One region of the Desemzia sp. FAM 23988 genome, then DNA from elsewhere that is predicted to be linked to it. Evidence: riboswitches for the same ligand, from Rfam matches in the RefSeq annotation. Region 1 holds a riboswitch; the other holds the start of a gene.
The links. A riboswitch is a leader RNA that binds a small molecule or an ion and turns the genes downstream of it on or off. The one in region 1 is predicted to bind thiamine pyrophosphate.

Region 1 (4,706 bases):
TTGTTTTTTGAATGTTTAACACAAAAACTCTAAAATCGATCTCGTTTTAGACTATTACTAAAAAGATCGATTTTAGAGCCTAGCTCATCTTTATTTCGCTATAATATCTTGATATTTATCAGATTTCCGTTCAAATAAACTTACTACATACGGACACACAGCAACCATTTTTTTACCTTCTGTTTCCATTTCTTGGACTGTACGATCTACTAATTGTTCAGCAACGCCTTGCCCTCTTAAACTTGGGTCAACAAATGTATGATCAACCAGTACTTTATCTTCACCGGAAGGTATATAGGTAATTTCTGCAATCATTTTTCCACTTTCGTCATTTTTATAAAAGCGATTATCCCCTTTTTCAAACTCCATTGTTCTTCCCCCTTTCTTCAATCAATGTCATTTTAGCATTTCTTATTTACTGCTTCCAGTTTGTTCATCCTTTTAATCCTACTGCACAAGAAAAATATTTTTGCATCAGCTGCTTTTTTGCAACTTTTCTACTGTCTGTTTTAGGTCTTCACTGCCACAGATAGCAGATATGACGGACACCCCATCTGCTCCCGAAGCACGAATTCCAGCTGCATTTTCTTCCGTGATACCACCAATACCTACTATTGGAAAAGTACCAAACTGTTTTCGTATCGTACGTATGCAGTTCAATCCTACTGGGGAGGCAGCATCTTTTTTAGACTGTGTTGGATAGATTGGGCCAATTCCAACGTAATCTGCTCCATTAACTATAGCCTGTTCCATTTCTTCAACATTATGGACTGAAACACCTACAAGGTTTCCTTTTACTCTCTTCCGAAAGGCTGTCAAGGCTAAATCATCTTGTCCCACGTGTATACCATCAGCATTTAATTGTATAGCAAGCTCAACATCGTCATTGACAATAAAAGGTACTTGGTACATTGCACACAATCTTTGACATGCTTTGGCAAAATCTACATAGGCTGAACCAGTCAACGCTCCTTTTCCTTTCTCGCGTAACTGAAAACAGGTTATCCCTGCCTGCAAAGCTTCTTCGAGTGTTTTCAATGGGTCTTTTTTGCAATTCACTGTACCCATGACAAAATAAATAGTTAAAATACTTCTATCCATTTACTTCTACCTCACATATTCCTTGGTTGCATTTGTAAGCAAAGTGGTTCGTCGGCCCATGACCGTGACCAATATAAAGCGGTGTAGAAACAGCTAGTTGAATAAATTTTTTCGCTTCAACGATCGCTTCTTGCATGGATAGTCCTTTCGCTATATTGGCTGTTAAAGCAGCAGAAAATGTACAGCCTGTCCCATGTGTATCTTTTGTTTTCACACGATTGGTGGTCAATTGAAAAGACTGCTCGCAAGTGTATACTCTATCAATTGCCTGTTCTTCTTCTAAATGTCCACCTTTGATGACAACACATTGAATGCCCATTCGCAACAGTTGTTGTGCTGCTTTTTCTATATCTTTCGTATTTTTAATACGAATACCTGTCAGCACTTCTGCTTCTGGGATGTTTGGGGTGCAAATGGTGGTATAGGGAAACAGCTTTTCTATTAAAGTTTTTGCTGCTGATTCTTGCAATAGCTTTGCTCCGCCTTTTGCAATCATCACCGGATCAACGATAAGCGGTATATTTTGTTTTTTTAGGATTTCAGCTACCCCATCAATTATTTCAACTGAAAACAACATCCCCGTTTTGATAGCTTTTACTGAAAAATCATCTAGTACAGTTTGGATCTGTTGTTGCACAAAATATGGCGGTACTTCATAAATATCATGTACACCCAGTGTATTTTGATCTGTTAATGCTGTAATGGCTGTGGTCCCAAATACCCCTAACTCTTGAAATGTTTTGAGATCTGCTTGAATCCCAGCTCCCCCGCCTGAATCTGATCCTGCAATCGTTAATGCAATCATTGTCCTGCCTCCGCTATCTTTTGCAGAGCATTCATAAATTGTACAGCGAATGTCCCCACTTCATTTCCACTCTGTTCAGCAGCTTGTTTATACGCTTGTAGAGTGGTGGCTAATTGATTGAATGAGGCTTCTTTTCCACTCGCAAGCGAAGCTGTACAAACAGCGCTTAATAAACACCCCATACCTGTAATACGTGTAGCAATTTCGTTGCCTCCAGACACGTATCGCTCTTCTTGACCATCCGTTAAATAATCGGTTTCTCCTGTGACGATGACTTGACAGCGATACTTCAAGGCAATTTCTCGCGCTACTTTGGAAACAGGCATCGCCCCTATGCCGCTGTCCACTCCTTTTTGATGCCATTCTTTACCTGCAATTGCGGCTAGTTCTCCTGCATTGCAGCGGATCAAATCAACCTGCATTCTTTTTAAAAGTTGTTGCACCACTTGTTTTCGATAGCTTGAAATACCGATTCCTACAGGATCCAGTACAACAGGAACTCCTAACTCATTTGCTTTTTTTCCAGCTACCAACATCGTTTGGATAGTGCGGTCATTTACGGTACCGATATTGATCAATACTCCTTGAGCAGCTGTCACGACATCAGCAACCTCATTCACTTCATCCGCCATAATAGGAGAAGCTCCGATAGCAAGTAATCCATTAGCCGTAAAATTTGCCACCACATAATTAGTGATACAATGGACTAAAGGAGCTGTTTGTTTGACTCTTGATAACATTTATTACACCCTTTCCTTGGTTTCTCTAGCTTATTCAAATAGGCTGATCTCAATCCTCCTTTATAGAACGTGAGCACAAAAAAAGGCTCTACAAATATGCAGAAGCCAAAAAAGTGTATAAGAAACTCACTATTTGCTCCCTACGTCAGTATGAACTAACAGGTTCAAAGGGTCAGGTTTTACCTTCTCAACACGACTGTGTCCCCCCGCAATTAAGCGTTTTACAAAAGAAAAAGCTCCCCAAATAAAATTGGAGAGCTCAGTACGAATATAGTCGTTAGAATACATATGTACGATTGTGCTCCCTACGTTAGTGTTAACTAACAGGTTCAAAGGGTCAGGTTTTAACCTTCTCAACACGATTATGTCCCCCTGCAAAACATTTAATTACTTATAAGTTTACTATAGATAATAAATTTAATCAATCACTTTACTGTCTTTAATACACCGCTCCTCGTTCTCTTTTAAAGTATAAAAGCCTCATTATTTGTGGTCTTAAGATAGCAGTGTTAAAGTAATCATAACTAGAGAACCAATCAGAGAGAGGAGTACCTTTTTATGAAAACTATCGCGATTAAAGAATTTGGGTCAGCTGATCAATTAAGAGAGATGGAAATGGAGAAGCCTTCTATCAAAGATGATCAGGTATTAATTGAAGTTCATGCTTTCTCCATTAACCCCGTTGATTGCAAAAGACGTTCCGGTAAAATGGGCGGCAAACTTCCTATGGTGCTTGGTGGTGATGTCGCTGGTATCGTAAGTGAAATTGGTACAAATGTCACGAATGTAAAGCCAGGTGATCGTGTATTTGCTAATGCATCCAAAACTTACGCTGAATATGCCCGATCTCGCGCCGAAGTAACGATTAAAATCCCTGATAAACTCTCTTTTGTGGAAGCAGCTGCAATTCCATTAGCTGGACAAACCGCTTGGGAAGCTTTAATAGATAAAGGACAATTAAGGGATAATGAAAAAGTCTTGATTCACGCAGGGGCTGGCGGAGTAGGCTCATTGGCTATACAAATTGCTAAACATTACAAAGCTTACGTTATTTCGACAGCCAGTGAGAAAAACAAAGCATTCCTTACTTCTCTAGGCGTGGACTATTTCATTGATTACAACAAAGAGGATTTTGAAAAAGCAGTCAGTGATGTCGATCTCGTACTAGACCCTTTAGGAGGCAAAACTCAAGAAAAAAGTTTCACTGTTCTAAAAAAAGGCGGGCGCTTAGTTTCCTTAGTACAAGAACCGGATGAAACTACATTAAAAAAATTAGGGATGATAGGAATTATTTTCAGTATGACCCCCACAAGCGAACGCCTGCAAACCTTAGCTGATTTACTTACCAGTGGAAAAATCAAAGCCATAGTCAGTCAAACTTACCCTTTTACAGAAGAAGGGGTACGTAAAGCACATGAACAAAGTGAAACAGGTCATACAAGAGGAAAAATCGTGATTAAAGTAAAATAAACAAAAAGATGGAGTCAAGAATTTTTCTTGACTCCATCTTTTTGTTTATTTTTATTGGTTCTCATCTAATAGATCTTTTTCAGAATCATAATCTAAATCGTTGAGAGTTTCATCCAACTTATCTGCAGGAATCGTTTGATCTTCATTAGGTTCTGCTGATGTCCCATGAACGTTTCCATGCGGAGCTTCCATTTCGTCAGAATATTTTTCTTTTAAGTCCTGAGCTTTCTCTTCGCCGACCTCTTTCCATTCCTGTGCTTTTTCTACTCCTACTTCTTTCCATTCTTGCCCTTTTTCCATTCCAGTATCTTTAACGTCGGTAAATTTATCCTTAATATCCGAACGTAATTCTTTCCCAGACTTAGGCGCAAATAACAAGGCAACTAGTGCACCTGCTAAAGGCAGAGCAATCATTTTAGCCACTTCCATATGTTTTACCTTGGCAGGCATCGCCTTAGTAACCCCTTTAGCAAGTTTGGCTTTGGTCTTCATACTTGGTTTAGCCATATGGTGCATATGGTGTGTGGAAGGTAAATAGTCTTTCGCTGTATCGTATGCATCTTGAGCATAATCGGTTCCCATGTCCATCA
Region 2 (4,706 bases), on a different contig from region 1:
ATCAAAGAAGGCGATCTAGTTTATATCGTGACTAGCCCTTCAAATGAAATGGAAGTTACAGTAGCCACTACTGAAAATATGGTTTACCGTGCTGGTGGAGAAGTGAAACAAATCACCGATAATCTGAAAGCTTCTGGACATGCTACACCGAACGATCTGAAGTTGATGATTAACTTGATCCAACCGAAGTACTTCATCCCTGTAACGGGAGAGTACCGTATGTTAGCAGCTCATGCTGACTTGGCTCATGAAGTAGGGATCTCATATAAAAATATCATTATTCCTGGCAAAGGAGATATCATGGAATATTCTCATAACCGCTTGACAATGTCTGGTCAAGTAGAATCTGGGAATACTATGGTAGACGGTATTGGAATCGGGGATATTGGAAATATTGTCTTGCGTGACCGTAAGCTATTGTCTCAAGATGGGATTCTGATCGCTGTGGTGACAATTAATCGTAAAACAAAAGAAATTACGTCTGGTCCACAAGTCATGACTCGTGGTTTTGTATACGTCAAAGAAAATACGCAATTGATTGAACAAAGCAGCGAAATGGTCCAAAAAGTCGTTGAAGAGAACTTACAGCAAAATGAATTTGAATGGGGAGCTTTGAAGCAAGACATCAGAGACTCATTAAGCAAATTCTTGTTCGATAAGACACGCAGAAGACCGGTTATCTTACCGATCATTATGGAAGTCAGCAATTCAAAACGCAGAAGATAAATTAAGGCATAGGCTAGGACATTTGTCCTAGCCTTATTTAAAACCCTTAATGGGTCGTTCAAAAAGTGGTTCTACAATATTTGACGTTGGTAAGTAAAAAAATTAATTCTAAACTTTTTAGAAGCTCATTCCTAGAAATTTATGGAGGACTATGGGGTTGCTTGTAGCCATGGAAAAGGAAGCAATGGGAATTACTTAGCGTTAGGCTTTAGCCGTTACGCTAAGTTTGAAGCTTGCAAGTCTTGAGATGTGGTTTTCAGCTCAAGGCGGTCCCATGGCGGTCCATAAGCAACCCCATAGGCTGGAGGAAATTTCTCTACCAACGCTAGAAGATGAAGAACCCAAAAAGTTTAGAGAGGACAAAATATGAAAACAGACCTTCAAAAAGAGATTTTAAAGCAGACAGAACAGTTTGTCTTTCAGTTATTGAAGAAAGACGCTTCCGGACATGATTGGTGGCATATTCATCGTGTACGTAATCTAGCCTTGCAAATGGCAGCTGAAGAACCCGGGGAAGTAGATGCTTTTATTTGTGAGATGGCTGCATTGCTGCATGATGTCCCAGATGAAAAATTAAATGAGACACCTGAAGCAGGAGAAAAAAAATTAACCGATTGGTTGAATCAGCTATCTTTAACCCACGCCGAAAAAGAGTCTCTTTTATTTATTGTGCTGAACTTGTCCTATAAAGGTGGAACCAATAAAATAGAGATGACTTCTATAGAGGGAAAACTCGTGCAAGATGCAGATCGGTTAGATGCCATTGGAGCAATCGGTATTGCCAGAACAATGGCTTATTCGGGTTCCCGTGGTCGGTTGATTCATGATCCTTCTAAAATGCCGAGAGAAGGGGTATCTTACGAAGAGTATCGATCTGGAGAAGATACAGCGATCATGCATTTTTATGAAAAATTATTAAAGTTGAAAGACACGATGAATACTCAAACAGGAAGATCTTTTGCTGAAAACAGACACCAGTTTATGGAACAGTTTTTGCAAGAATTTTATTTGGAGTGGGATGGGTTGAAGTAATCAGAGTATTGCAAATCAGAGAAATTAAGAACGTTTCAAGAGACATTTATTAGTCCTGTCTGTTATTCTTATACTGAAAAAGAATAATGAAAAAGGCAAGGTGAAGGGCTATGGAAAAGATAATTCTAAGAGAAGCGGTTATAGAAGATGCTCCAAAATTAGAAAATTATGCCATTGATTCAAATTCTTATATTGTTAAGCCAATGGATGCTTTAACCGAGAGTATGCATGAAACTGAAAAACACCCGATTTTGATTTTAAAGGGGCAGGAATTGATTGGTTTTTTTATCCTTCAACTTGGAGTAGGGGTGTCCACTTTTACAGACAATCCAAAAGCAATTCTATTTAGAGCACATTCGATTGATTTGAATTATCAAGGAGAAGGATATGCTAAAAAGTCTTTAGAACTGCTGCCCGACTATGTGCGCTATCATTATCCCATGATCAACGAAATTGTGTTGTCTGTCTCTATAGACAATATCAGCAGTCAAATGCTGTATATTCAATCAGGTTTTTCAAATACTCAACAACGGATCAACATAGGGGACAGTATAGAATTTGTATTAGCTAAAAAGTTAGACTAATCAAATCGTTTCAACCCGGAGAGCAGTATTGACAAGGGTTGAAATATTCGGTATAGTGAATAGGTAAAAACTGAATGAACGTCCATCACAAAGGGGTGCTTTTTTAAGCTGAGATTGAATCGATGATTCTGACCCTTCGAACCTGTTCGTTAGCACGAGCGTAGGAATTGTGACAGAGCACAAAAGTATGTAGTCTAATTACTCAAGTGATCTCCTCCTTTGTTGTTTGGCATTGTTCAAATTATAAAGGAGGTTTTTTTATGCGCAACAAAAAGTTTGGTGTGTGGATAGAAGGGACGATTATAGCTGCTTTAGCCATTGTATTATCGCTTATCCCAACAAATATCGGTCCGTCTTTTACAGTTTCATTAGGGATGGTGCCTCTCACGCTTTATGCGTTTAGGAGAGGTTTTGTTCCAGCAGTTTATGCTGGTTTTTTATGGGGGATCTTGCATTTTGTAATTGGTAATGCCTATATTCTAAGTCCTTTACAAGGATTTATTGAATATTTTATTGCCTTTGCCTTTGCAGGTTTCGGAGGATTATTTGCTGCTAAAATCCATTCGCTCAGTCAAACCGATCAGACGGTTAAATTGAATCTGTACATTGTTCTGGGAACATTTTCCGGTACGATGGCACGATTCTTCTGGCATTTTGTAGCAGGTTATTATTTCTGGGGCAGCTACGCACCAGAAGGAATGAGTGCTTTGCTGTATTCTTTCGTGACACAGATTTTGAGTGGAGTAATCACAGCGGTCGTAGTCAGCATCTTACTGATAGCGATCAAAAAAACAGCACCACAATTATTTTCATCAACAACACGTTAATACAAGATCAAAGGACGGGATATTACTATCTCGTCTTTTTTTTTAAAGCTAAAAAGAGTTGTCGGTCAAAATTATGATTGACTTTTTTTTCGACTAGTACATACTAAATAAGTAATGTTATCCTTTTTAGGAGAATGCATTAAGCAACCCATAAGGAAGTGAAGCACATATGACAAAAAATAAAAGTGAAAAAAAGAAATCCCAATGGAGTACCGTGATTCTTGTAATGGGAGGTTCAGCAATTATTGGTTTAACGATTGGTTTTGTTGCAGGAGTATTTTTGGAAACTGATGCAATTGAATTAAATTTAAGTCTGTTGTTTATTGGGTTCATAGCTTTTTTTATCAGTTATTTGATACATATTTTACTTCATGAAATGGGTCATTTGGTATTTGGATTGATGACCGGCTATGCTTATGTTTCTTTCCGAATAGGTTCCTTGACGTTAGTCAAAGAAGAAGGAAGTATCCAACAAAAACGAATGAACTTACCTGGTACAGGAGGACAATGTTTGATGTCCCCTCCTGCATACAACGAGGGTGATTTTCCATTTGTGTTATATAATTTAGGCGGAGTTTTAATGAATGCAGTGCTTTCTATCGCACTATTTGGGCTAATCTTTAACGGTGTATTTTCCCCCCCTATCTTGATGACAATTTTGAGTGCTTTTGCATTAGCAGGTTTGTTTACAGCAGCAACCAATGGAATTCCGATGAAAATGGGAGGCATACCAAATGATGGCTACAATTTGTATTTGTTGTTAAAAAACCAAGAAAATAAATACGCTTTTTACACCCAACTCAAAATAAATGCTTTGATGACACAAGGAAAACGAGTGAAAGATATTCCGCTAACAACTCTTCAATTAGAAGGAGAAAAAGACTATTCCAATCCTTTAAAAGTCGCCATGTATTTATTGGAATATAACTGGTATATAGATCAGTTGAAATTTGAAGAAGCGAGACTATGCTTAACAGCTTTTGATCCGTATATAGAAGAAATGTCAGTGTTATATAAGAATGAATTAACTTGTGAACGCTTGTTTTTAGAGTTGATTCAAGATGCAGACCCATTCGTAGTGAAGAAATTTTATACCAAAGAATTACAGAAATACATTAAAATGACGACTTATTTGCCGAATAAGAAACGGTTAATGATGGCTTATGAAGCTTTCCATCAACGGAATTACCCCAAAGCTATGGAATATTATAATGAATTGCAGAAAACCGCGACTATATACCCTGTAAAAGGCGAATCAGCTATGGAACGGATATTGGGAGAGTGGATAAAAGAAAAAATGTCCTTTCTTACTATGGCTGATGAGAAAAAAGAGTATGATAGCTAAGGTGATGACACGACAAGTCGATATCTATTTGTTCAATGAGGAGTGCTTTTATTTGAAGAAAAAGAATGTTGGAAAGAGATGTGAGTTTTAATGAATTACGTTTTTTATTTTATTTCATTATTATTAACGGTTAATACTGTATTTGCAGCTGTTACAGTGTTTCGAGAAAAGAGAGATATTGCAGCTACTTGG

Region 2: it holds a riboswitch for thiamine pyrophosphate, as region 1 does, so the genes downstream of both, thiT (energy-coupled thiamine transporter ThiT) here and thiM (hydroxyethylthiazole kinase) in region 1, are expected to answer to the same signal.

What each region holds. Positions count from the first base shown of each region.
Region 1 covers NZ_JBGQQS010000026.1:31,222-35,927, forward strand. The annotation lists gene ACEN4L_RS11765 (GNAT family N-acetyltransferase) at 91-369, opposite strand; gene thiE (thiamine phosphate synthase) at 475-1,101, opposite strand; gene thiD (bifunctional hydroxymethylpyrimidine kinase/phosphomethylpyrimidine kinase) at 1,094-1,906, opposite strand; gene thiM (hydroxyethylthiazole kinase) at 1,903-2,646, opposite strand; TPP riboswitch at 2,767-2,864, opposite strand; TPP riboswitch at 2,932-3,030, opposite strand; gene ACEN4L_RS11785 (NADP-dependent oxidoreductase) at 3,205-4,116, shown strand; gene ACEN4L_RS11790 (YtxH domain-containing protein) at 4,168-4,706, opposite strand, start outside.
Region 2 covers NZ_JBGQQS010000001.1:110,919-115,624, reverse strand. The annotation lists gene ACEN4L_RS00660 (ribonuclease J) at 1-726, shown strand, start outside; gene ACEN4L_RS00655 (HD domain-containing protein) at 1,093-1,758, shown strand; gene ACEN4L_RS00650 (GNAT family N-acetyltransferase) at 1,869-2,342, shown strand; TPP riboswitch at 2,424-2,526, shown strand; gene thiT (energy-coupled thiamine transporter ThiT) at 2,603-3,169, shown strand; gene ACEN4L_RS00640 (hypothetical protein) at 3,339-4,514, shown strand; gene cls (cardiolipin synthase) at 4,605-4,706, shown strand, end outside.